DNA from 2 places in the Exiguobacterium sp. LL15 genome. Region 1 is predicted to be linked to the other one. Evidence: riboswitches for the same ligand, from Rfam matches in the RefSeq annotation. Region 1 holds a riboswitch; the other holds the start of a gene.
What was found. Region 1 has a riboswitch for S-adenosylmethionine ahead of NOM72_RS13150 (Na+/H+ antiporter NhaC family protein). Riboswitches for the same ligand answer to the same signal wherever they lie in the genome.
Positions count from the first base shown of each region.

Region 2: it holds a riboswitch for S-adenosylmethionine, as region 1 does, so the genes downstream of both, msrA (peptide-methionine (S)-S-oxide reductase MsrA) here and NOM72_RS13150 (Na+/H+ antiporter NhaC family protein) in region 1, are expected to answer to the same signal.

Region 1 covers NZ_JANFNX010000003.1:7,022-18,906, forward strand. The annotation lists gene alr (alanine racemase) at 1-326, opposite strand, end outside; gene acpS (holo-ACP synthase) at 304-684, opposite strand; gene NOM72_RS13095 (rhomboid family intramembrane serine protease) at 753-1,493, shown strand; gene NOM72_RS13100 (hypothetical protein) at 1,542-1,805, opposite strand; gene NOM72_RS13105 (hypothetical protein) at 1,825-2,325, opposite strand; gene NOM72_RS13110 (4a-hydroxytetrahydrobiopterin dehydratase) at 2,315-2,590, opposite strand; gene NOM72_RS13115 (cysteine hydrolase family protein) at 2,754-3,287, shown strand; gene NOM72_RS13120 (nicotinate phosphoribosyltransferase) at 3,305-4,756, shown strand; gene NOM72_RS13125 (hypothetical protein) at 4,807-5,133, opposite strand; gene NOM72_RS13130 (YwpF family protein) at 5,276-5,767, shown strand; gene NOM72_RS13135 (histidine phosphatase family protein) at 5,764-6,354, opposite strand; gene NOM72_RS13140 (alpha/beta hydrolase) at 6,372-7,361, opposite strand; gene NOM72_RS13145 (metal ABC transporter solute-binding protein, Zn/Mn family) at 7,532-8,545, shown strand; SAM riboswitch class I at 8,615-8,719, shown strand; gene NOM72_RS13150 (Na+/H+ antiporter NhaC family protein) at 8,800-10,110, shown strand; gene NOM72_RS13155 (hypothetical protein) at 10,154-10,357, opposite strand; gene NOM72_RS13160 (aldo/keto reductase) at 10,516-11,328, shown strand; gene NOM72_RS13165 (hypothetical protein) at 11,453-11,885, opposite strand, start outside.
Region 2 covers NZ_JANFNX010000002.1:276,444-288,328, forward strand. The annotation lists gene NOM72_RS12755 (NAD(P)H-dependent flavin oxidoreductase) at 1-607, shown strand, start outside; gene NOM72_RS12760 (DMT family transporter) at 745-1,173, shown strand; gene NOM72_RS12765 (Crp/Fnr family transcriptional regulator) at 1,188-1,856, shown strand; gene NOM72_RS12770 (DMT family transporter) at 1,869-2,351, shown strand; gene NOM72_RS12775 (MFS transporter) at 2,405-3,625, opposite strand; gene NOM72_RS12780 (winged helix-turn-helix domain-containing protein) at 3,640-4,239, opposite strand; gene msrA (peptide-methionine (S)-S-oxide reductase MsrA) at 4,471-5,001, opposite strand; SAM riboswitch class I at 5,097-5,200, opposite strand; gene NOM72_RS12790 (M20 metallopeptidase family protein) at 5,263-6,441, opposite strand; gene NOM72_RS12795 (putative quinol monooxygenase) at 6,519-6,812, shown strand; gene NOM72_RS12800 (SH3 domain-containing C40 family peptidase) at 6,868-9,222, opposite strand; gene NOM72_RS12805 (GNAT family N-acetyltransferase) at 9,364-9,918, opposite strand; gene NOM72_RS12810 (DMT family transporter) at 10,188-10,517, shown strand; gene NOM72_RS12815 (DMT family transporter) at 10,514-10,831, shown strand; gene NOM72_RS12820 (general stress protein) at 10,960-11,703, shown strand; gene NOM72_RS12825 (aldo/keto reductase) at 11,815-11,885, opposite strand, start outside.

The DNA of each region.
Region 1 (11,885 bases):
TCCTGAAGCCAATCGGCTGAAAAGACAGGAACGGCGACATCATAATTCGAAGCGACCGTCGCATGTTCCGGTAGTAAAGCCTCAAGCATCAAGATCGGTGCTTGGATACCCGCTTCTCGCAACTCGATCGCTTCTTCGAGGAGCGCGACGGCGAGTAAGTCGGCTCCGTTCTCAAGAGCGATCTCAGCGACCGTCACTGCCCCGTGACCATAGCCGTCCGCCTTGACGACCGCCATCACCTGTTGTTCGCCCATCCGTGTTTTGATTTCGCGTATATTATGTGCGATCGCTTCCCGATCGATTTCAATCCAAGTTGGTCGGTACATCCCATTCCCTCTTCTCTAATAAGACTTGCGCAGATGCATAATGCTCTGAATGTGTGATCGAGACGTGGATGACGCCATCGAATGGTCCACTCATGATCGGTCGCCCTGTCTCATCGTTTAAAATTTCAACATCTTGCCAGGAAACTTCTTTTCCGACGCCGGTTCCGAATGCTTTGACGAACGCTTCCTTTGCAGCGAAACGTCCAGCGAGGTACTCGATGCGACGGTGTCCTGAGAGCGATTGATAGCGTTCCTGCTCTATCTGCGTTAAGATTCTTCCGGCAAAACGTGGCTGCCGCTCAAGCGTTTGCTCGATTCGATCCAGTTCCACCAAATCGATGCCAATTCCATAAATCATCCGAGACGCCTCCACAGTTCTATTCTTCGCCATCTTCATATAGAATGAAGATGAAGCGAGGTGTTGTCATGTTTAGTCGAACGGAAAACCTACAAACGTTCACACGTTCTTATCCGGTCGTTTCGTTGTTCATTTTAATCCAAGTCGCCCTGTTTGTCATTGAACAGTTAGGTGCACTCCTCAATCTGACGTTCTCTCCTTTAAGTGCAGGCGCAGCAATCAATCTCTTAATCGGACAAGGTGAATGGTGGCGTGTCGTCACGGCCACGTTCTTGCATTATGATTTTTGGCACATTGCGTTCAATACGTTTGCTCTCGTCATCTTCGCTCCACCGCTCGAGCGGATGATCGGACATGCTCGATTTGCCGCTTTTTACTTGCTCGTTGGTACGCTCGCAAACATCTTGACGTACTTCACGAAAATCAACGAACCGTTTTACGGTCAAGCTGGAGCATCGGGTGCCATTCTTGGTCTGCTTGGGTTTTATGTCTACTTGAGCCGATTCAAGCGGACAGTCATCCTAGCAGACGATACACGTCTTGTGTATATCTTTACTGCGGTCACGGCAGTCTTTACGTTACTTGGCTCAAATGTCGCTGTATTCGGTCACTTGTACGGTTTCGTCCTCGGATTCCTCTTCGGATTCGTCTTTGGTAATCGTGCCGTTCCATTCACACGTCCGTTCCAAACCGGTCGTCGATCGAGCGGTGGACCTGTCTTCGTAAGCGGTTCTGGTCAACTCGGTCGGATCTTCTTCTATATCATCATCGCGTTTGCCGTACTCGGATTATTCTTCCGCTACTTGTAAAATGGCATAAAAAAAGGACTCCGCTACACGCGCGAGTCCTTTTTTTGCTTATTTGCGAAGTACTTCTGCTAAGTCCTTCACGTCGTCAATCAGATTATGGATCGTCTCCTGATTGTCCGTATAGAGTGCTTTTAGTTCTTCAAAGCGCCCTTTTGGATCTTGTTTGACAGCAGACAATTGTGTTCCTGCGCCGCTGAATGTCCGTTTCACTGCTGCAAACTGCGCTTGGCGCGTATCTTTATGCAGTAGTGATAAAGTAGCGCCGACGAGTGCGCCACCGAGTGTTGCTACGACAAAATAGTTCTTTTTCATCTGTTAGTCCCCCTGCATCTCACTCATTTGTTGGTGGTACGATTTGATACCGTTTCATGACGGGAGAAGGCGCGAACGACTTCCCTGCCTCTTCAGCATACTGGTCTACCGTAAGACGTTCAACTGATTTTGCATAACGAGCTCCGTCCCCTGTCTCTTGGAACTGAATCAATAAGGCAAGATCCGTTCCCTTCTCGACACGTCCAATCCGAAATGCCTGGAAGCCACCGTATTCTGCTCCGATGACTTTCGGATTCGACATCACTTGATGTACGAATAGATCTCCGCTATTTTGATCTGCCGGAATCGACCAGTAGAAGAGACTGCCTTCATCCGAAAAATTGCCACGTGATTCGAGCAACGTGTAGGTATTGCCACTTTGAAAAGGTGATTTCGAGTCCGTCTCCATCCAGAGGATGGCATCGCCGCTTCCGCTAGCGACACGAATATGAGCATCACGGGAACGAATTTGTTCAACGAACGAACCGCTACCGAATGTAATCGAAAGTTTAGATGGCATCACAGGCCTCCGCAAGTTGAAAGTCTTTTTCCGTCAATCCGTTTTCATCATGAGTCGTCGCTGCAAGTGTGACGTTTTTATAGTCGATCATGATTCGTGGATGATGATTCAAGTTTTCAGCGATACTTCCGACTTCCTGTACGAAATCCAGTGCCGCAGGAAACGATGCAAGTGTATAGGTCCGGACGATTTCATCATCCACGACACTCCAATCTTGCAACCGCTCAAGACGCTCTTCCACTTCATACTCATTCAACCTAGCCATCCCTTTCTCCTCCTCTACTATCATTTTCGTCCTATACCTTATACCCCATTCTTTTACTTCTCTATACCTGTTTGTATCCGATTTCTTCCTTTTGCCTTCTGTGTGAGATAGAGTACAATGTGAAAGAGAACACTAATTCAAAATCGGAAAGGGGCTTACGCATATGCGCGCTCTGATTGTCATTGATTACACGATCGATTTCGTTGCTGACGAAGGAAAGCTGACTTGTGGAAAACCAGGACAAGCGATTGAAGATCGAATTGCTACGTTGATGGAGGAGTTTTCAACGGAAGACTACGTCGTCATCGCTAACGATATTCACGAAGAAGGCGATACATTCCACCCGGAAACCGTCCTCTTCCCGCCACATAATATCCGCGGAACACATGGACGTGATCTGTTCGGGAAAGTCGCAGCCATGGCACGGGTCGCTGATCACGTCATCGACAAGACGCGTTATAGTGCGTTCGCCGGGACGGACCTCGATTTACGCTTGCGTGAACGCGGTATCCACGAAGTCCACCTCGTCGGTGTCTGTACGGACATTTGTGTCCTTCATACAGCTGTCGATGCCTACAATCTCGGATATCGTATCGTCGTTCATGCCGATGCGGTCGCAAGCTTTAACGCGACTGGTCACGAGTGGGCGCTTACACACTTTAAACAATCGATCGGCGCAGAAGTCGTCGGCGAATAAGAAGGGATCTGTCCGTCATGTTACAACGTAATCTTGCACTCCATACCGATCTGTACTTACCACGGTGGATGTACATCTATTGGAAAGAAGGACGTCATAATGAACGTGCCGTCTTTGATGTTTACTACCGTTCGAATCCGTTCGCAGGAGGCTATGTCGTCTTTGCGGGTCTCGAAAATATCATCGAGTATATTCAAACACTCCGTTTCACGGAAGAAGATATCACGTACTTGCAAGAGATGATTGGCTTCCCGGATGAGTTCAAGGATGAACTGCGTCAGTTCAAGTTCAATGGCTCGATTTCAAGTGTCAAAGAAGGCGAGATCGTCTTCCCGAACGAACCACTGATTCGGATCGAGGCACGCATCTTTGAAGCAAAACTCTTACAGACCGCGATTCTGAACATCGCGAACCACGAATCGCTCATCGCGACGAAATACGCACGTATTCGTCAATCGGCTCCCCGTGCGAAGTTCCTCGAAGCTGGTGCCCGTCGCGCGCAAGGCATCGATGCCGCTTACTTCGGTACGCGTGCTTCATACCTGGCTGGTTTTGACGTCACAAGTCTTGCTTCAGCAGGACGCGACTTCGGCATTCCGTGTGGTGGAACGATGGAACATGCCGACATTCAATTCCACGATGACGAATTGACGGCATTCCGGACATTCGCTTCTCATTATCCGGATCAGGCGACATTACTCGTCGATACGTACGATACGCTCAAGAGTGGTCTTCCGAATGCGATCACGGTTGCGAAGGAACTCCAAGCCAAAGGGCATAAACTGCGCGGCATCCGGATCGATTCTGGCGACTTATCCTACCTGTCAAAACGTGCCCGTAACATGCTTGACGAAGCTGGCTTCCCGGAAGTCGACATCGTCTTATCAGGGGACCTCGACGAATACGTCATCCAGGACTTGCGCATCCAAGGTGCCCAAGCCAATACGTTCCTCGTCGGAACACGCGGCATCACGGCTTACGAGCAACCGGCTCTTGGGATGGTCTACAAATTGGTCGCACGTGAAGTAGATGGCGAGCTCGTACCCGTCATTAAAGTATCCTCGTCAAAAGCCAAGACGACGACGCCCCATATCAAGGAAGTCTATCGCATCATCGATCCGGTGACGGATAAGTTCAAAGGCGATTACGTGACGTTGATGGACGAAGATCCGTCAACACTTGAAGCTGTCGATCTCATCGACGTCCGGGACCCATCGTTCCGGAACCGCATCGAACAGTTCAAGGTCGAGCGCTTACTTGAACCGATCTTCAAGGATGGAGAGTTGATCTATACAGTGCCGACGATCGAAGAGAGTCGCCACTTCCACGAAACACAGATTGGTCGTCTGTGGGAAGAGTACAAACGACTGCGCTTGCCAGAGATCTATGCTGTCACATTCAGCGATCGTCTCTGGAAGCTCAAACTCGACATGATTCGGGATACCCGACTGGCAAGTGGGTTAAAATAAGACGCCAAAAAGCGCCGTTCTTCCTCCCTCAGGATGAACGGCGCTTTTTCTCATGTTAATCCTGCTTCGTTTCCGACAGGTGTCATTTCTGTTGGCGCTTGTTCCATCTTCTTACGAAAGTACCATGCGAAGCCAAGTGCACCTCCGATGAAGACGATATACGTGATGCGTTGACCGAATTCAGCTAAGGAATCCGCGTAGAAAATACTGATTAAATGATCACTTCCACTAATGAGTAGCAAACAGGCAATCAGGAGCGCAATGCGATATGCAAGCGTCGGGCGGTCTGTCGGTTCAGCATGCCAATACATGATGATATGGTGGGCAAGTAGAATGATACCCAGGATTCCTAATATTCCAATGAGTACTTGCGGCATAATGAACGATCCTCCTGTTTAGTAGTATCTAGTCTTATTTAAACATAGTTCATACGAATTTCGTCAGGAAAAGTTTCCCGTCTTACATTCCTCACGGTATACTGTAGGAAAATCGTAAGCGATCAAGGGAGGGCATTTTTTCATGAAAACCTTTAAGTTATGCACATTACGCATTTTAATGGATGAGTCAGGACGTGATACGACGATTCCCGTCGCCATTCAGGACGGATTGACGGTCAGTACCGAACAGACGGCACAGTGGGTTGCAGAAATCGTCGTTCCTCCAACGGATCAGCCGATCGTCGATGAATTGTTCACAAAACATTTACGTGCTTTGATTGAAATCACGATCTCACGACCTGATAATGACCCTGCCGCGATGATCGTCACGCCTCTTGAACGGACTGTCTTAAGCGAAAACGTCTCATATGTCTTCACGGGTAAGATGGTCATGATGAAAAATGATTTATCTGAATCGATCTTACGCGAAGTCGTCGAAGATGGATTCGCTGGCGAAGAACTCGTTCAAGAGTATAAGGATCGTCGTTCAAAACGTGGTGCCCATATCACAAGTATCGCTAAAGAAACGTTCAAACAATATTTGACAGAGCATCCGAACACACCCGTCTCTTAAGGTTTTTCGACCTCGTCCGTGATGTGGTCTGCTACGTTGATGCGATCAATCGTATAGTGATCTGTATGATGGATATAATTCGCACACGCGTTTTTCAAAGGTGTCCGGTAACTGAATGTCGCATCAATCGACGATAATGCTGCCTTGATCGTATGCGAGTGACAAACGATTAGAATTCGTTTCCCTTCATACATGCGTGTCGCTTCCTGTAGCGCATCGAACACGCGATCCTGGATGGCTTGTTCCGTTTCGAGACCCGGCACAAGCGTCGTATCGTTCGCTTGAACAGCTTCGTAAATCGCTGCGACCGGTTCACCGGAAGCGGCTCCAAATTCGCGTTCGACAAGTCGCTCATCTGTCGCTGTGATCGTTAAACCAACAGCACGACCGATGATTTCCGCTGTCTCAACGGCACGCGACAAGGGACTTGCTAACAAGACATCCCACTTTTCATTCGATAGATAAGCGGCGCTGAGTTCCGCTTGTCTTCTTCCTGTTGCATTCAACGGGATATCTTCTCTTCCTTGGATCCGTTCGTTTAAGTTCCAATCCGTCTGACCATGCCGCACTAAACAAATTTCAGTCATGTCTCTGTCTCCCTCATTTAAGAAATATGACTGATTGTATCATGTTTTCCATTCGGAAGTTGTCGCGGTGGCAACAGTAGTACCTGACAGGTGAAATGTTCAATTCGTTCAAGTAATCGCTCGATCTTTAACGGATTTTCTGTCTGAGCGAAACTAGCTAGTGAGTGCGTACCATTCGGAAAGGAAAATAACCGAACATCCGCTCCGACATCTGCTCCTTTCTCAACGAAATGCAAGGCTTGAGAAAACGGAACAATCGGATCTTTTTTACCGTGCAAAAGCATGATTGGTGGGGCATCTGACGATAAATGTGTGACGGGTGAGACGTGCGTCATCAGCTTGCGCCATTCTTCTCGCCCCCCCTTGTAGAACTTAATGTGGGCAATCCAAGTTTGAATGAAATTAAACAACAAAAAGTTCGTCGGTGGATATAAAGCGATCACACCACTGATCAATGGCATGTGCCGCTCATCACGCTCACCGACGAAAGCAGATGGGGCAAGTGCCGTCGTCAGCATGAGTGCAGCTCCGGCTGAGTCTCCCCATACCATCATCCGTCCTCTTAGAATGCGAAGGTCCTCTGCTTCCTTGTTCAAAAAACATAACGCATCCCGTACATCCTCGAGGTTATCCGGAAAATAACTGCCCTCTTCGAACAAACGATACTCAATACTACAGACGGCAACTCCGAGTTCAAGTAGGCGGTCAACGATTGGACTAAAGCAGAATATGTCATCACGCTCCCCACGAACGAATGCACCACCGTGTGCATAGATGGCAACTGGAAACGGTCCTTCCCCCGGCGGATAATAGAGATCGAGCTGTAAGGTGCGGTCCCCCACCTGTTTATAGATGAGTGTCCGCGGTGCAAGTTGTTTTTCTGTGAGTGGCAAGGCGGGTTCGGTCCATCGAAGTAGTGCACCATAATTGTTCCAAATACTCGCTCCCGCTGCTGCCGTCGTCAATAATGCAGCTCCCCCCATTAGCCATGCAGTTTCACGTTTCACTTGATCACCTCCAAAAAGACGTGCCAGTTTCTTCACTTTATTATCCTTCTACCCCGTTTTAAAAGATGTCGAACGTCTCGGTATTCCTACTTGACGCTTCACCAGCGTTCCGCTATAGTGAGAAAGTCCAAATCGGAATAGTTACGTTTTAATAATGGAGGTATCATATAATGAAAAAAATTATTCCTGCTTTAACAATCGCCTTCGCGAGTGCAAGTGTCCTCGCCGCTTGCGGTTCGAATACCGATTCATCGACTTCAGATAAAACCCAGACAGAAGTCTATGCATCGACGTTCGCAACAGCTGCTATTGCCCGCGAAATCGGTGGTGATCAAGTCGACGTCAAGATGATCGTCCCACCTGGAGCAGATCCTCACTCTTACGAGCCGACGTCAAAACAACTCACTGAAATTGCTAAGGGTGACTTGTTCCTCTTAACGGGCACGACGCTCGAGCCATATTCGAAAAAAATTCAGGAGAGTCTAAACGGCACGGACGTCCGCTTCGTCGAGACGAGTAAGGACGTCAACTTACTGGAATCTGATGCTACGCTTCATGCACATGAAGAAGAGGGGCATAGTGAAGACGAACATGCCCACGAAGAAGAAGGGCACGATGATCACGCAACGGATGAACCTGCGCATGAAGAAGAAGGCCATGACCACGGAAAATACGATCCACACGTCTGGCTCGATCCTACCAATGCAAAAGCAATGGCACGCTCGATTACAACTGCTTTATCAAAAGAAGTACCAAAAGACAAAGCGACATTCGAGAAAAACTTAAAAGCGTTCGATCAGCAAGCTGACGCACTAGATAAAGAATTCAAACAAGCCGTCGCTGATGGATCGAAAAAAGAACTTCTCGTTACGCATGCCGCTTACGGTTACCTCGCAGAACGATATGGTTTCACACAACTGCCGATCGCGGGAATTTCTCCTTCCGATGAACCGTCACAAAAGCAACTGGCTGCTTTAGTGAAAGAAGCACGGATGCATGATTTGAAATACGTCGCGTTCGAAGAGACGGTCTCACCGAAGGTCGCACGTGTCATCCAAAAAGAAATCGGAGCTGAATCCGTGACGATTCATAATCTAGAGTCCGTCACGAAAGCACAGCAAAACAGCTCTTATTTTAAATTGATGGAAGAAAACGTCCAGACGTTAAAACAAGCACTTCAGTAAAGTACAGTTGACACGCGTTACTCAATGCGGTACGGTAAGAAACGTGTTTTACAACAATTGAATGACTTCTTTTTATCGCGAGAAACGGAGGGACTGGCCCAATGATGTTTCGGCAGCGGACGATTTGATTCGTACTGTGCCAAATCCAGCAAGCGAAAGCTTGAGAGATAAGAAGAGCGTCTTTATTTCATAAAGACCTCCTTCTTTCTTGCGAAGGGGTCTTTTTTGTATCTTTGAGAAACGAGGTGTCAACAATGAATGAAACGATCACGCCTAACAAATGGGCACTGCTTCCCCTCGTCGTATTCCTGGTCCTCTTCATCGGAGCCGGGATCTTCTATGACGACTTTTACAAATTTCCGATCCTTATCGCCGCATTGATCGCTTTGATCTTTGCTGCAATCACAACGAAAGGATCCATCAATCAAACGGTCGAACGAATCGCAACGGGTGCCGGAAATCCCGATATCATGATCATGGTCTTCATCTTCTTATTAGCCGGTACGTTTTCTGGAACGGCAGAAGCAATCGGTGCCATCGATGCAACCGTCAATGCTGCTTTGACGTTCCTACCTCCGTCATTACTGATGAGTGGTCTGTTCATCATCGCTGCCTTCATCTCGATGGCAATGGGAACATCGACTGGAACGATTGCTGCACTCGCGCCGATCGCCTTCGGTATTCATGAAGCGACAGGCATCAACGTTGCGATCGCAGCAGCGTCAGTCGTTGGTGGTTCGATGTTCGGCGATAACCTGTCGTTCATCTCGGATACAACGATCGCTGCCGTCCGTACCCAAAAAACGAACATGCGCGATAAGTTCCGGACGAACTTCATGATCGTTCTCCCAGCTGCTATCTTGACGATCATCTTACTTGCGTTCGTTTCTGGCTCTGGCGATGCGGTAACGGCCAAAGCATTCGAGTTCTACAAGCTGATTCCATATCTCGCCGTCATCGTCCTTGCGCTATTTGGTGTCAACGTCATCCTTGTCCTCGTCGGTGGTACATTGCTCACTGGTATCATCGGTATGATTGACGGTAGCTTCGGCTTAAGCGGTTTCGTCCTCTCGATGTCAAAAGGAATGATTGGCATGGCGGAGATTTCCATCTTGACACTCCTCATGGGTGGTCTCGTCAGCTTGATCACGTTCAACGGTGGAATCGTCTACTTGAAAGAGACGTTGACGCGCAAGATTTCTCAGCGTCGCGGTGCCGAATTCAGTATGGCAGCACTCGTCAGTGCGACGAATCTCGCAACGGCGAACAATACGATCTCGATTCTCGTCGCTGGACCACTGGCGGCTGAAATCGCTGATACGTACGAGATTGATCGTAAGAAATCAGCGAGTATTCTCGATATCTTCTCTTGTGGTATCCAAGGCATCATTCCGTATGGCGCGCAACTCTTGATTGCAGCAGAATTGACGAAAACGGCTTCACCGGAACTGATTCCGTATCTGTTCTATCCGTTCCTTCTCTTCGTCTGTGGATCGATTGCCATCTTCTTTGGATTGCCACGCATGAAGAAGACAGCGACGAAGCAAGAAAGAATTTCTTCGTAACCATAAAACAGGTCCAATCGCGTCGACGATTGGACCTGTTTTATTATTTTTTCTGCTTCGCTTGTCGTTCTAAGATTAAGTAAGCGATTGCCGGAAGCGGGAATTGAACGAGTCCAGCACCTCCCCAAACCCATGGATTACGTCCTGACTTTCGCGCACTAAGAAACAGACCCACTGCCTGCGTGACTAACAAGGCACCAATACTAAGCCAAGCTCCCTTTGATAGCTTTTTATTCTTTTGAGCCATCTGTTATCCTCCTTTTTCGGACAGGCATTCAGATTTTATTACGCTTCTATTTTATATCATATCCTATTTCTCCATGAGCATAGAAACGGACGTCTTCGTTCGTTCATGCTAAACTAAACGAGCAAATCTAAACTACGTTTTATGAGGAGGAGTAACACATGCAATACGCAAAACTTTCAAACGGTATTACGATTCCCCAAATCGGATTCGGTGTCTGGCAAGTAGATGAAGAGACAGAAGCACCTGCTGCTGTCGCTGAAGCATTACGTGTCGGCTATCGTCATATCGATACGGCTGCTGTCTATAAAAATGAACGCGGTGTCGCGAAAGGAATCAAGGAAAGCGGCGTGAAACGTGAGGAGCTCTTCTTAACGTCAAAAGTCTGGAACGATGATATTCGTGCCGGTCGGACGAAGGAAGCATTCGCAGAATCGCTCGAACGTCTCGAAACAGATTATCTTGACCTCTATCTCATCCACTGGCCAGTCGAAGGCTATATCGAAGCGTGGAAAGCAATGGTTGAACTGTATGAAGAAGGCAAGATCAAAGCGATCGGTGTCTCGAACTTCAAAGAACATCACCTCGATACATTGGCAGAAGAGGGCTTGATGGCACCAATGATCAACCAAGTCGAGTTGCATCCACAATTACCGCAACACGAACTGCACGAATACTTGCAAGATCACAACATCCAAGTCGAAGCATGGAGCCCACTCATGCAAGGGAAATTCCTCGAAATCAATGATTTCAAGGAAATCGCAGAGAAACATGGCAAGACACCTTCACAAGTCGTCTTACGTTGGCATCTCGACAACGGCATCGTCGCTCTTCCAAAATCCGTTACACCAGCACGAATTGCGGAAAACTTCGACGTCTTTGATTTCCAACTCGATGCCGATGATCTTGAGAAAATTGATCGTCTGGCAACAGATGTCCGCCTCGGACCGGATCCAGACGAAATCGATTTTTAATCTGGCAATTCACGTAAAAGAGAACATCTTCCATATGAAGACGTCTTGATTCATCTGAACGATGAGAGACCCGTTTCCAGTCTACGACTTGGAAGCGAGTCTCTTTTTTTATGCTTGAAGCTGTTCAGACATAATAAATTAAAATCGTATCTTCCGCTTCTTCTGCTTTTTGAAAATAGGCGCGTAAATCAGCAAACTGTTCCCAGATATCCTCGAATTCGCCCGGTGTTCCAGCTTCATCATGAATCGAAGCGAGTGCCCGTTGATCGAAATTCCGCATCACCTCAGCCGATATGATGAGGAGTGGCAAGGGAAGAATACCGACAATCGCCGCTTTCTCCTCATTAACAATCAACTCTTCGCCAACGATCGCTCGTCCCAGGTTGTAATGTGTGTCTTGATCAATGTAGATATCGATTTGATTCATCAAATGATAGATGGCGTTCGTCTGTTCGAGAGCGAATAATTGTTCATGATCGGGTTGTGTCTCATGAATGAATAAAATCCAGTCCATGATGATGTGGGGATCGTTTCCGAACGACTCCCAGACCGCATCC
Region 2 (11,885 bases), on a different contig from region 1:
CAAAACGATCGCGGTTGTCGCCTCGGTCAAACAGGCGTTAAAGGCAGAACAGGCAGGTGCTGATGTACTCGTAGCGGAGGGAGTTGAAGCGGCAGGCATCAATTCACCGCTCGAGTTGACGACGCTGACCTTGATTCCGCAACTCGTTGATCGGGTCAATATTCCGGTCCTGGCAGCAGGTGGAATTGGTGACGGTCGTGGACTAGCAGCTGTCCTGTTGCTTGGTGCGGCTGGTGCCCAGCTTGGAACACGGTTGATTGCGACGGAAGAGGCGAAGGTTCATTCGGCATACAAGGCGCACTTAATGGATGCGACCGATACCGATACACGCATCATCGGACGTTCCGTCGGATTCGTCCGACGTGTCCTTGATGGTCCTTACGTCGAACGACTCACAGCAGAGACACCTGCTGCTTTTCTCGATCAGACGAATGAGTCGTATCATATTACGGGCGCTCTTGAGGGCGATGAGGAGAAAGGGTATGTCAACGCTGGACTGGTTGCGGGATTGATTCATGATGTGCCGACTGTTGCGGAGTTGTTTACGCGCATGATGGCGGAAGCAGAGGAACAGCTGAAACAAACGACGACTCGTTTTACGACATGAGCATACAGGGATGGACCCGTGATGCCACTTGTGGACAGCGGGTTTTTTCATGTTTTTTTGAAAATGGGACATTTGTCCTTTTCAAGTAGGGCACGAGTAAGGTCTACTCTAGTGTAGAGATTAAAGGAGGAGATGACGTGCAAGGAGTCGTGTTTGCTTTGATGAGCGGTCTGTTCATCGCCCTGCAAGGCATATTCAATGCGCGCCTTGCGACAGGCGTCGGACCGTGGTTGTCCGTATTGATCGTACACTTTGTGGGTCTGATGGGTTGTTTAGTCATTTACAGTTTCGTACGAGATCGGAAAATCGGTGGCTTCCGTCAGTTACCATGGATTTATGCGAGTGGCGGTTTGATTGGCGTGTTAGTCGTCGTAACGGAACTGACAGCAATCCAAAAACTCGGGATGACATGGGCGATGTGTTTATTACTCGTCGCACAGATTTTATGTGCGTTTGTGATTGATTTAAAGGGATGGTTCGGTGTCTTAAAAAAACAAGGAAATCGTGGTCAGTGGGTTGGTGTGGGTCTCATGCTTGCAGGAGTTGCGATTTTCTCACTTGCCTAAAGGGGGGAATGAACATGGAAACCGTCATTCAACAGTATGGACTGGATACGATTTTGACGGAAGAGACGCGCGCTTGGTTGCGTCAAGAAACCTTCCAAAAAGGGGAACTCCTCTGTACGACAGGGGCAGCGATCGATCGGATGTACTTCATCGTTGCAGGCAAGGTCAAGATATCTGCTGCCTCGTCAGAAGGAAAGCAACGGATTCTACGATTCAAGACACCACTGACAGTGATTGGTGACGCTGAGTTCATCAACGAACGGGAAGTATTGAATACGGTCGAAGCGGTGACCGACGTCGAGGTGTTGAGCGTACCGTATGCGATTTTACGCGAGCACAATACGACGAACGTCTTTCTGCAATTTTTATTACGCACGATCACAGCCAAGTGGTATGCCGACTCGAAATCAGCGTCGCACCATGTGTTGTATACCGTTGAAGAGCGATTTGCAGGGTATTTGTTGTCGATTGCTTCTGAAGCCAGTGACAGTTTATTTTATCAGGAGATGCGGACGTCGAACCTGCATGACGTCGCTGACTGGCTTGGAACGAGTTATCGCCATCTCAATCGGATCATCACGAAATTATGTGAAGAAGAGATTCTCGTTCGACGACGCGGGAAAATCATCATTGTCGATCTGGAGCGGATTCGCGAGAAGGCGAACGGCAACAGCTATGAGTAAGGAGGAACGAACATGGTAATAGGCATCGTGTGTGCCGTATTGGCAGGGATGTTGATCAGTTTACAGACGGTATTGAATGCTAGGATGAGTGACGCGTTTGGCGCTTGGGCGACGACGACGCTAGTCTTCTTCGTCGGTTTCGTCGGAGCAAGTGTCACGTATGTTCTGTTTCGTGGTGGAACAATCGAACAGATTCAAAACGTATCGCCACTCTATTGGTTTGGTGGACTTGTCGGTGTTGGCGTCGTTTTTTGTGTCATGCGTGGAATTCAATTGCTTGGTCCGTCCGTCGCGATCTCTGTCGTTCTGATTTCGCAGTTAAGCTTTGCTCTCGCTGTCGATACGTTCGGTTGGTTCGGTTTACCACAAATTGATTTATCATTCGGTCAGCTCGTCGGTCTCGCCGTCATGGTGTGCGGCATCTTCGTTTTGAAGCGGTATCAAGTCGTGGCGCCGGAACAACAGGCAAAGGATCAGATAGAACGTGTTTCGTAATAACCGAATACAGAACGAGGACGGTGGCATTCCAATCCACTGTCTTTTTTTGACTAGTTTTTGACCTGGATCATGCGTTTTCTAAAGTAAAGCGAGAGGACAAGGATGAGAAGACCACAGTACAACATGATCGTCGTGATTGAAACATGAAACGACAGTAGAAAAGAGAGAAGCGCATAAGATAATGGAACGAGACCGTTTGACGCGGCATTCACGACACTCATGACACGTCCCATCGTCTGTTCCGCACACTGAGACTGGATGAACGTAATGAAGCGAATATTGATGATCGAAGAAAGGACACCAAGTGATAACAGGATGATCAGGTACAACGAAATCTGCTGGACTTGACTAAGCAGGAAGAGAAGCAGACCTAATGCGCCAATCAATCGGACTGATGAAGTAAGCCCGTTTTCTTTCTTCTGCGTTAAACCACTCCAGAGCGCCCCTCCGAGCATTCCCATTTGATAAGCCCCTTGCATATAACTTAAATCCATCGCATCTCCTTGGAGCACATCATGAACGAGTAAGGGGATTCCGAGTAAGAGTGGTCCAAAGAAAAAGAAATTGACACAGATGACAAGAAAAAGTGTCTGCTTGAGTTGCTGAAGGTGAAAGACGTAATGTAGCCCTTCTTTTAGTTCAAAGAGAGCTGAATGCTGACGTGCTCGCTTGATCTTAGATTCACGAATACCATACGTGAAAAGGAGCGTCAGACAGAGTGTGCCGAAAATCACGAGAAAGACGTGCGAGTAAGAAGAATGGCTGAGGATGACTCCACCAAGAATCGGACCTGAAAAGAGGGCGATTTGATTAGATGTTTGAATCAGTGAATTGGCTTTAGTGAGTTGTTCTTTCGGAACGAGTGTAGGCAGTAAGGAAGCATTCGCCGGCGAAAAGAATGCATCCACACTACCGAATAGCAAGGCGAATACTAAAATCGTCAGCAATGTAAGCTGATCGGTATGAAGTAATGCGAGAAGACAGAGAATGAAACTGATCCGTAAAGCGCTCGAGATGCGCATGATCGTCGAACGTTTATAGCGATCGGATAGGACGCCACCGAATAACATGAGAAAAATACGGGGTAACAAGGTGACCATGAGGACGAATCCAAGATATGACGCCTGGTTTAGTGTATGGATGACATACCATTGTTCAACAAACAGATAGGTTGATAGGGAGAGGGCAGAGCACATACCGGACCCCCATAAAAATAAAAAAGATGGATTTTTAAACAGCGATTGTTGCGTATCCATTTCAACAGGCAGCATATGGCACCTCCGGTTTAGACGTCGTCATTCTCAAATAGTGGTTCATCAATTGCAAAGGCAGTCGTCATGATATAGAAGTGTTTTTTATCTTCTTCGTCTAGTGAAGGGGACCGTGTGAACTCGTCCAATAGAGCACGATATTTGGTAGAAAATTGCCGAAAATTGGCTTCAGACATCGTCAGTTCCTTTTGAAGCGATAAGCTCATCCAGTCTTCAACGTTTGAAGACACGGGAGAAAAAGCAGTAGTTGGAGCGGTGAGGACGCGTGTCTTTGCTCGGTCCAATACCTCAAGATACGACTGCCGGGTCGCTTCATTCGTCTCGACGAAGTTCAGTAGATGATCGGCAGGAATGTAGCCTCGAGCAATCGCTTGATAGTATTTCAATAGATTGCCGCCCTGTTCTTCCGTCCGGACGAGGCGAATCAAGTCATGCTTTTCAAGTTCTCGTACATGATAGAGGATCTTTGCGCGGGATAACGTCAGCAAGTGGGCTAACTGATGTACCGTATGTGGTTTTTCGACGAGAAACATGAGGATTTTTGTTCGTAACGGATCACTGATCACTTTTAACTGTTCATAGCTCTCTAATATGTGAATCGCTTTTTGTTCCATGCAATAATCTCCTTTTTAACCGGTTAATTTTTATTAACCGTAAAACAAAAGACTTCATTTGTAAACGGTTACAAATTTATGTGAGGGTGTTGGTAAAGAAGACACCATTTGTTTACATACAAAAAAACTGACTCCAGTGACATCTCGATCATCCTCCACTTTCTACTGGAAAGTAGGGGAAGAACGAGATGTTTGAAATCAGTCTCAGCTACTGTATGTGGTTCGAGGTGATTAGACCGTCGTCGTATCTTTCCATTCCTGCTCGATGAAAGCATCGCGACCAGAAGCAGCACGATCTTTTTTATAGTGTTCTGGATTTTTCTTATGGAAGTCTTGATGGTACTCTTCCGCCGGATAAAATTCAGAAGCGGCATCGATCCGCGTTACGATTGGTTGTTTGAAACGATTGCTTGCAGCAAGGGCGTCACGGGAAGCGATCGCTGCTTCATGCTGTGCATCCGTATGGTAGAAGATCGCTGGTGCGTACTGCGTGCCACGATCTTGGAATTGACCTTCTGCATCCGTTGGATCCGTTTGCGGCCAGTAGAGTTCGAGCAGACGCTCGTACGGGAACAGGCTCGGATCAAACGTGATTTGGACGACTTCGAGATGTCCCGTCGTTCCTGTTTTGACTTGTTCATACGTCGGGTTATCGACGTGTCCGCCCATGTAACCTGATACGATTCCCTCGATTCCTGGTAATTCTTCAAATGGTGTCACCATGCACCAAAAACATCCACCTGCAAATGTTGCTTTTTCCATCCGTCTCTTCCTCTCCGTGGGAAATTCCCATTGTATGTCTGACAGCGAGAAAAACGAAAACGACTCCTTCGCTTGGTTGCAAAAGGAGTCGCCGCTTTTTATCAACCAAAGCTTTCGCTTTGCTGGTCGTAGCACCTTGCTATGCGCAGGTTGCTGGGACGTCATCGATCCAGATCTCTCGGTCCACTCTTGATAAGGGTATATGAAGTTGATGTCATTCGTTATCATTGCTGTGATGATACCATTCACACAGAAATAAAGTCAATCCTTAGGTTTTAAGGCACGTAAAACGGTCGCTCCGAGTGTCTTCGCACCAATCAACAACGCTTGTTCGTTGATCTCGTACTGCGGATGATGCTGTGGATGATTGATGCGACCGTCCGTATATCCGGAGCCGGTAAAGAAGTAACTTCCCGGGACGTGTGTTAGATAATGTGCGAAGTCATCCGCCGCCATCATCGGTGTGAGTGACCGGACAGATGCTTCCGGTAAGAAAGAAGCAGCTTCCTGAACGAGTTTTGTCTCGTCCGGATGATTCCAGAGTGCCGGGTAACCCGTTGTGAAGTCGATCGAATAAGTAGCACCGATGCCGGCACACGTCGTTTTGGCGACAAGGTCGACTTCTTGTCGGAGCTGATGCCGCAGGGTTTCATTGAACGTCCGGATCTCCCCGACGATGCGTGCTTCACCCGTGACGATGTTCGGCGCCGTTCCTGCGTGGAAGCATCCGATTGCAAGAACAGCGGGTTCGAACGGATCGACCCGTCGACTGACAAGGTGTTGTAAGTTGCAGACGAGTTGTGCCCCAGCGACGAGCGCATCTTTTGTTTTGTGCGGTGCTTGCGCATGTCCACCTTGACCATGAACGATGATTTCGAATTCGTCGATCGCGCATAATGTATGTCCTTCCCGAAACCCAATCGTACCAACCGGTAAATCATTTTCGAGATGTGTCGCGAAAATCGCATCGACGCCCTCGAGGACGCCGGCTTCGATCATTTGGATGGCTCCGCCAGGAAAGACCTCTTCTCCATGCTGATGAATGATTCGAATCGTTCCTTGCAATTGATCACGTAGCGGATAGAGCGTAGCAGCAAGGGCCATCACCATCGCCGTATGTCCATCGTGTCCACAGGCATGCATGACACCGGGATGGATCGACCGGAAGGAAAGCGTCGTCTCTTCTTGAAGTGGTAAAGCATCAAAATCTGCACGGACCGCAATCGTCGAACCAGGTTGTTTGCCTTCGATCGTTGCGACGACACCACGACCTCCGACGGCTGTTTGATAAGGAATGCCCTGTTTCGCGTAAAAGGTAGCAATTCGTTCTGGTGTGCGGACTTCCTGGAAAGAGAGTTCCGGATGTCGATGAAAATCACGACGTAACGCGATCATCGTCGGTTCGAATTGTTCAAGTGCTTCAAAAAGTTGAGTTTGCATCTTCAAGCTCCTTTGACGTGTGTCTTTTCGTGAAAAGGGGTACAGATACAGGTAATCACGAAAGGGGATAATGAAACATGGGAGAAATCGTCGTCAACGCTGTACTTACAATCAAAGCAGGACTTGCGGATCAAGTCTTCCCGATTCTACAAACGGTCTATCATGCCGCACAAAAAGAAGAAGGATGCTTACGTTATTCCTTGCACCAATCGATTGAGGATGAGCATCAATTCATGCTGTATGAAGTGTATCGGGACGAAGAAGCACTTGAAGCGCATATCGCATCCGATCACTATAAAGCCTACCGTGAACAGATTGAGTTGTACTTGATGGATCGACAAGTGACGAAATACGTCGAGATGACATTCTGACGTGTTGCGATAAGAAGAGACGAATCCGTCGATTTCGACGGATTCGTCTTTTTTATTACATCGATTTGAAGCCGAGGAAATGCTCTTGCCAACGCGGTTCATAAATCGAATTAATTTGAAGCTGTGAACCACCCGCATGGATGAAGTGTTCGCTATCGAGCATGATTCCGATATGCGATGGACCATCCGTGTAGGTGTTCTGGAAGAATACGATATCTGAGCGTTTACCACTCGAGATACTCGTCCGGCGATTCGTAAAGAAAGCACCGTACCAGTAGCCGCGAACGTTCGTCCGACCACCGTATTTTCCAGCCTTATTTGTCGCGTAGTGAATCAAACCGGAACAATCGAAGCCACCGTTCACGGCATTTTGCGACCCCCATGTGTAAGGTGTACCGATATGTTGGACGGCTGCTTGAATCAGCTTTTCACCGCGCGTGTTATTCTTTTTAATGACCCGTTTATCGGACGTAATCGTCACAGCTGAGACCGGAAGATAGACGGGTGTCCAGCCTGACTGGATGACATAGAAGTTTCCGACCCGGTGACGCGGATAAACACGTTTGCCTTGCTCAACGAGTCCGCTGCCTTTTGGACTGGTTGGACTCGAAAAGAAGGATGTCGTCTGTTTGACGGTATAGATTTTCGTTCGATTGATTGCTTTTTGTGTCAGTTTCATATCGGGTTTGCTCGTGCTGATATAAGGGTTGAGGACGTAACCCGTTTGACCGCTGGCTAAGCGAACTTGCCAAAAATCATCATCAATTGATTTCAGACCAATCAATTTTGTCCCTTTTTTCAAATAGGCAGCTGGCCGACTGTAAGCGACGTCAGCAGAGAAGAGTGGCGTTTGGTCCAGATGGACATAAAACGTTGTCCCTTTTTTCGCTTTTGCTGTTGGTTTATTTAGTCCGATCCGACTCGAATCGACGAAACCAAAGATATTGTTATATTTGACACGTGTAAAATAACCGCTTTTTCCATAGATGGTGATCGATTTTCCTTTTTTCAACGTGCCGATTTTTTTACCCGACAGTTTTGCCTGTGACCGAATGACGACGTCGTCCTCTGTCACGTAACGTTGACCGGTAACGTCATACAGATCCGGCTTTTTCGTGACGAGATCACTCGTCTTGACGTAACCATAGACCGTCCCTTTTTTTAATCGTGTGTAACTACCGCTCGTGCCGTAAATCGTTAGTTTGTCAGCTCGTTTGACAGAATACATCATTTTACTTTTCGTTGAAGCAGACGTATAGACGGACAAGTTGCGTTTGGCGTACCGTGTTCCGGTTGCGGTGTATACTTTTTCACTACCAAGATCAGCTGTTTTAACGTAGGCATGGACTCCGCGGAAAATAATTCGACTGTAGACGCCACTTTTACCGTAGATCGTTAATAAAGTATTTGTTTTTTGTTGATCGATTATGGAGCCGGAAGCATTCGGTGCATTATAGATCGGTGTAGCGCGCTGAACATAGAGGCGTGCGGTCTTTGGATAGTATTTCAACGTACCGAGATGTGCCGTCAATACATAGGCATACTCGTCGTTTCGTTTGATTCGTGTAAATGAACCCTCGACGCCGTACGTCTGAAGAGAAGTATTCACAGGAAGCGATTGTACGACTTCTCCTTTCGTAGTCGCAGTGGCATAGACCGTCGTCTGCTGTTGGACGTAACGCACTCCTGTTTCTGGATGGCTCACGACCTGCGTATCAGCTAAATCAGTCGTCAATACGAAGGCGTAACCGGTCTTAGTCGCCACACGTGTAAAAGTACCCGTCGTCCCGAACGTTTCGAATGCTTGATTTTGAGTGACGGCAGTCTTCGCGCTCGTCGTCTTCGGCTCAACGAAAAGAGAAGTCGCTCGTTTGGCATAACGCGTCCCAACCAATTTCGGAAGTTGCTCGAGTTGTGTCGTTGATACATAGACGTATTGCTCGTTCCATTTCAGACGCGTGAACGTGTCGAAGGTGCCGTATGTATCGATTCGCTGATAAGCGGGAAGTGTCGTCACGACGGTGGGATCAAATGGTGAAGCAACTAATGAGAGTGGACTTTTCGACATCAGCGTTGCTTGTTTTTGAAAAACAGGTGCTGTTTGCGTTAACGCGTTTGTTGCGACATAAGCAGTACCTTCTTGCCAACTGACACGAGTGAAGTCACCGTCCGTACCGAGTGTCTTGAATGTCGTTCCCGCTGGTAGTTGTTGGATGACCGTTGTGGAATCAGCCGTTTGTAGCAACGCAGCATCCTCTTTCAAATAAGCCGTCCCGGTTGTCTCGGTGACTGTTTGTGTTTCTGCTGTCGGTTGAACAGGTGGCGATTCAGCAAAAGCGGGTGCGGGTAAAACCGAGCTCAACATTAACGTTGCGGCAAGTCCAGCAACATGAGCAGTCCATTTTTTCATCAAGAGGTTCACTCCAATTCTTAAAATTTGTCATTATGAATAGTGTAGCATGCGCTTGTTTAAAAATTGATAAAAATCAAAAAAATAGGAGGTTGTTCATGAAAAAACGGTATGCCTCGGCACACCGTTTGAAGTCATATGTTAGTTATCTTGTTCGTGATCCACTTGCCATTCCCAGTCGAGCATGCCGTAAATCAAGGAATCACGCCAGTGGTCTTCGAGATAGACCGTCTCGCGAAGCTGTCCTTCCTTCGTCATGCCGACCTTTTGCAAGACACGTTCGGAAGCGACGTTTCGTGGGTCACACGTTGCCGTGATTCGGTGTAGTTCTAGTTTTTCGAAACCGAATTGGAGAAGGAAAGAGGCGATTGACGTCGCGTATCCGTTCCCCCATTCATCAGGCGAGAGGACGTATCCGATTTCGGCGATTTTATTCTCAACGTCTGTGATGACGAGTTCACCGGCACCGATGACGACGTCACTTGGAAACGTCACGGCAAAGACATAACGACGTCTTGGTGTCTCGAGTTCACTTTCAAGCGCATCGTGTAGGAATTGTTTCGTATCCGTTTCGGTATTCGGTCCCCATGACTGGAATTGACTGACGATGGGTTGTGAGGCATAGGCGTGAACCGCTTCTACATCTTCTGGTGCAAAACGACGAATCCGAAGTTGATCATTGATTTTATAACGCATGCAGCATCCTCCTCATTCAGATGAAGTCACTTTGATTCTATTTGACAGATGGGGAACAGATTCCTGTTTGACATAGGAAAAAGGGCATGCTAGGGTGGTTGTATCGAATGGAATAGGGAGTATCCTCTAGGGTTCCGTACGGCTGGACCGAGGGAGGAACATGGACGTTTGTCCATGCAACGGAGGGATAAAAGCCCGGGAGTAAAGCGAATCGTCTCGCTTGCTCCCGGGCTTTTTCATTTGAATTTACCTATTAGGAGGCAATTATTATGGCAAAGTATTGGATTGGCATCATCGTCGCAGCGTGTTTTGAAGTGGGCTGGGTCATTGGATTAAAACATGCGGCAACACCACTTGAGTGGGCTGCAACGATCGTCTGTATCATCGTTAGCTTTACCGTGCTAATTAAAGCGAGTAACCATTTACCAGTCGGAACGGTCTATGCTGTCTTCGTCGGTCTCGGAACAGCAGGAACGGTCGTGACGGACATCGTGTTATTCGATCAAGCCGCTTCCGTGATGAAATTAGCATTGATCGCTGTCTTACTCGTCGGCGTCATCGGTCTGAAGTTAGTCAGTGGAGAGGAGAAATCAGCATGAGTTGGATTTATTTAATCATTGCCGGAATCTTTGAGATGTTTGGTGTCGTCTTGATCAATACGTTCAATCAAAATAAGAATGCGAAGAATTTACTGTTGATGGGAACAGGATTCGGACTCAGTTTCTTATTTTTGACACTTGCGATGAATGGTTTACCGATGGGAACGGCGTATGCGGTATGGACGGGAATCGGAGCAGCGGGCGGTGCGATCCTCAGCATGGTGCTCTATAACGAATCAAAAGACTGGAAGCGACTGGTTTGTATAGGTCTTGTCTTAAGTGCGACGATTGGTCTGAAACTTGTCGGCGAATGATCGTTTACATGTCAAACAGATGACGTTTTAATGGAACGCATGTTTTTTGGCATATTTTAACGCAAAAGAGGAAATACTCCTTATAGAAGTCACGCATGACAAATCGTGTCGATAAGGGGAGAACATCCATGAAAACGAAACAATATATCGGAACATTCTATTCAGAAGAAGAATTGATCTCAAAAATGGACGAATTGCACATTCAAGGGCATCGGGAGGAAGACTTCTACGTCATCGTCAAAGAGAAGTCGAACATCGCACTCGTTCGTAGCCAAATGGATGCCGAAATCGCGACGACGAAACCGTCTTGGATTGATCGAATTCGCGGGAACAAAGGACGCGATCAAGAAGTCGATGATTTGTTTGGGTCACTTGATCTATCAGACAATGAAATCGAACAACGCAAAACGGAAGTCGAAGGTGGGGGCTTCGTTCTGTTACTTGAAGTCCAAGACATCCAGTTCGATCCACATTTAAATACAGATAATACGCATCCTGATGTTAAAGTTCGCTATGGTAGTGGCGAAGAGACGCATACGTCATCAGATGCGAATTCCAATGCACAGCTCGGCTCCGGTAATCCGCTTGATGTTGATAAAGATTCGAAGGAAGAGCATGCGGAAATTGATTTGCACCGTGCCGGTACGGACAAGATGCCGCAAGACGAGCAGGCAATCGATCACGCGAAAAAACTCGACGGGAACCGAGAACCGGATATTGCAATGCGTCGGGATGACGATTTCCGACGTCCGGAAACAGAACGCGAGGAAAAAGAACATGATGCAACGCAAGACGGCGAAGAAAGTCGTCAATCGAAACATCAATCGGATGACATCGCCAAGCAAGATCATGGAAATAATTTAGACCGCTAAAATAATCGATTGGAATCACGCATCAGGGTCATCATCAAAGAAGGTACTTTCCGGATCAATTCCGAAAGGTACCTTCTTTTTGTATGGAGATTAAACGAGAATCGTCTCGTCTTATTTATGATCCGGATTTGATCCTGTACGCACGTTGGCGTTCAATTGATCGATGGCTTGCATATCAGCGT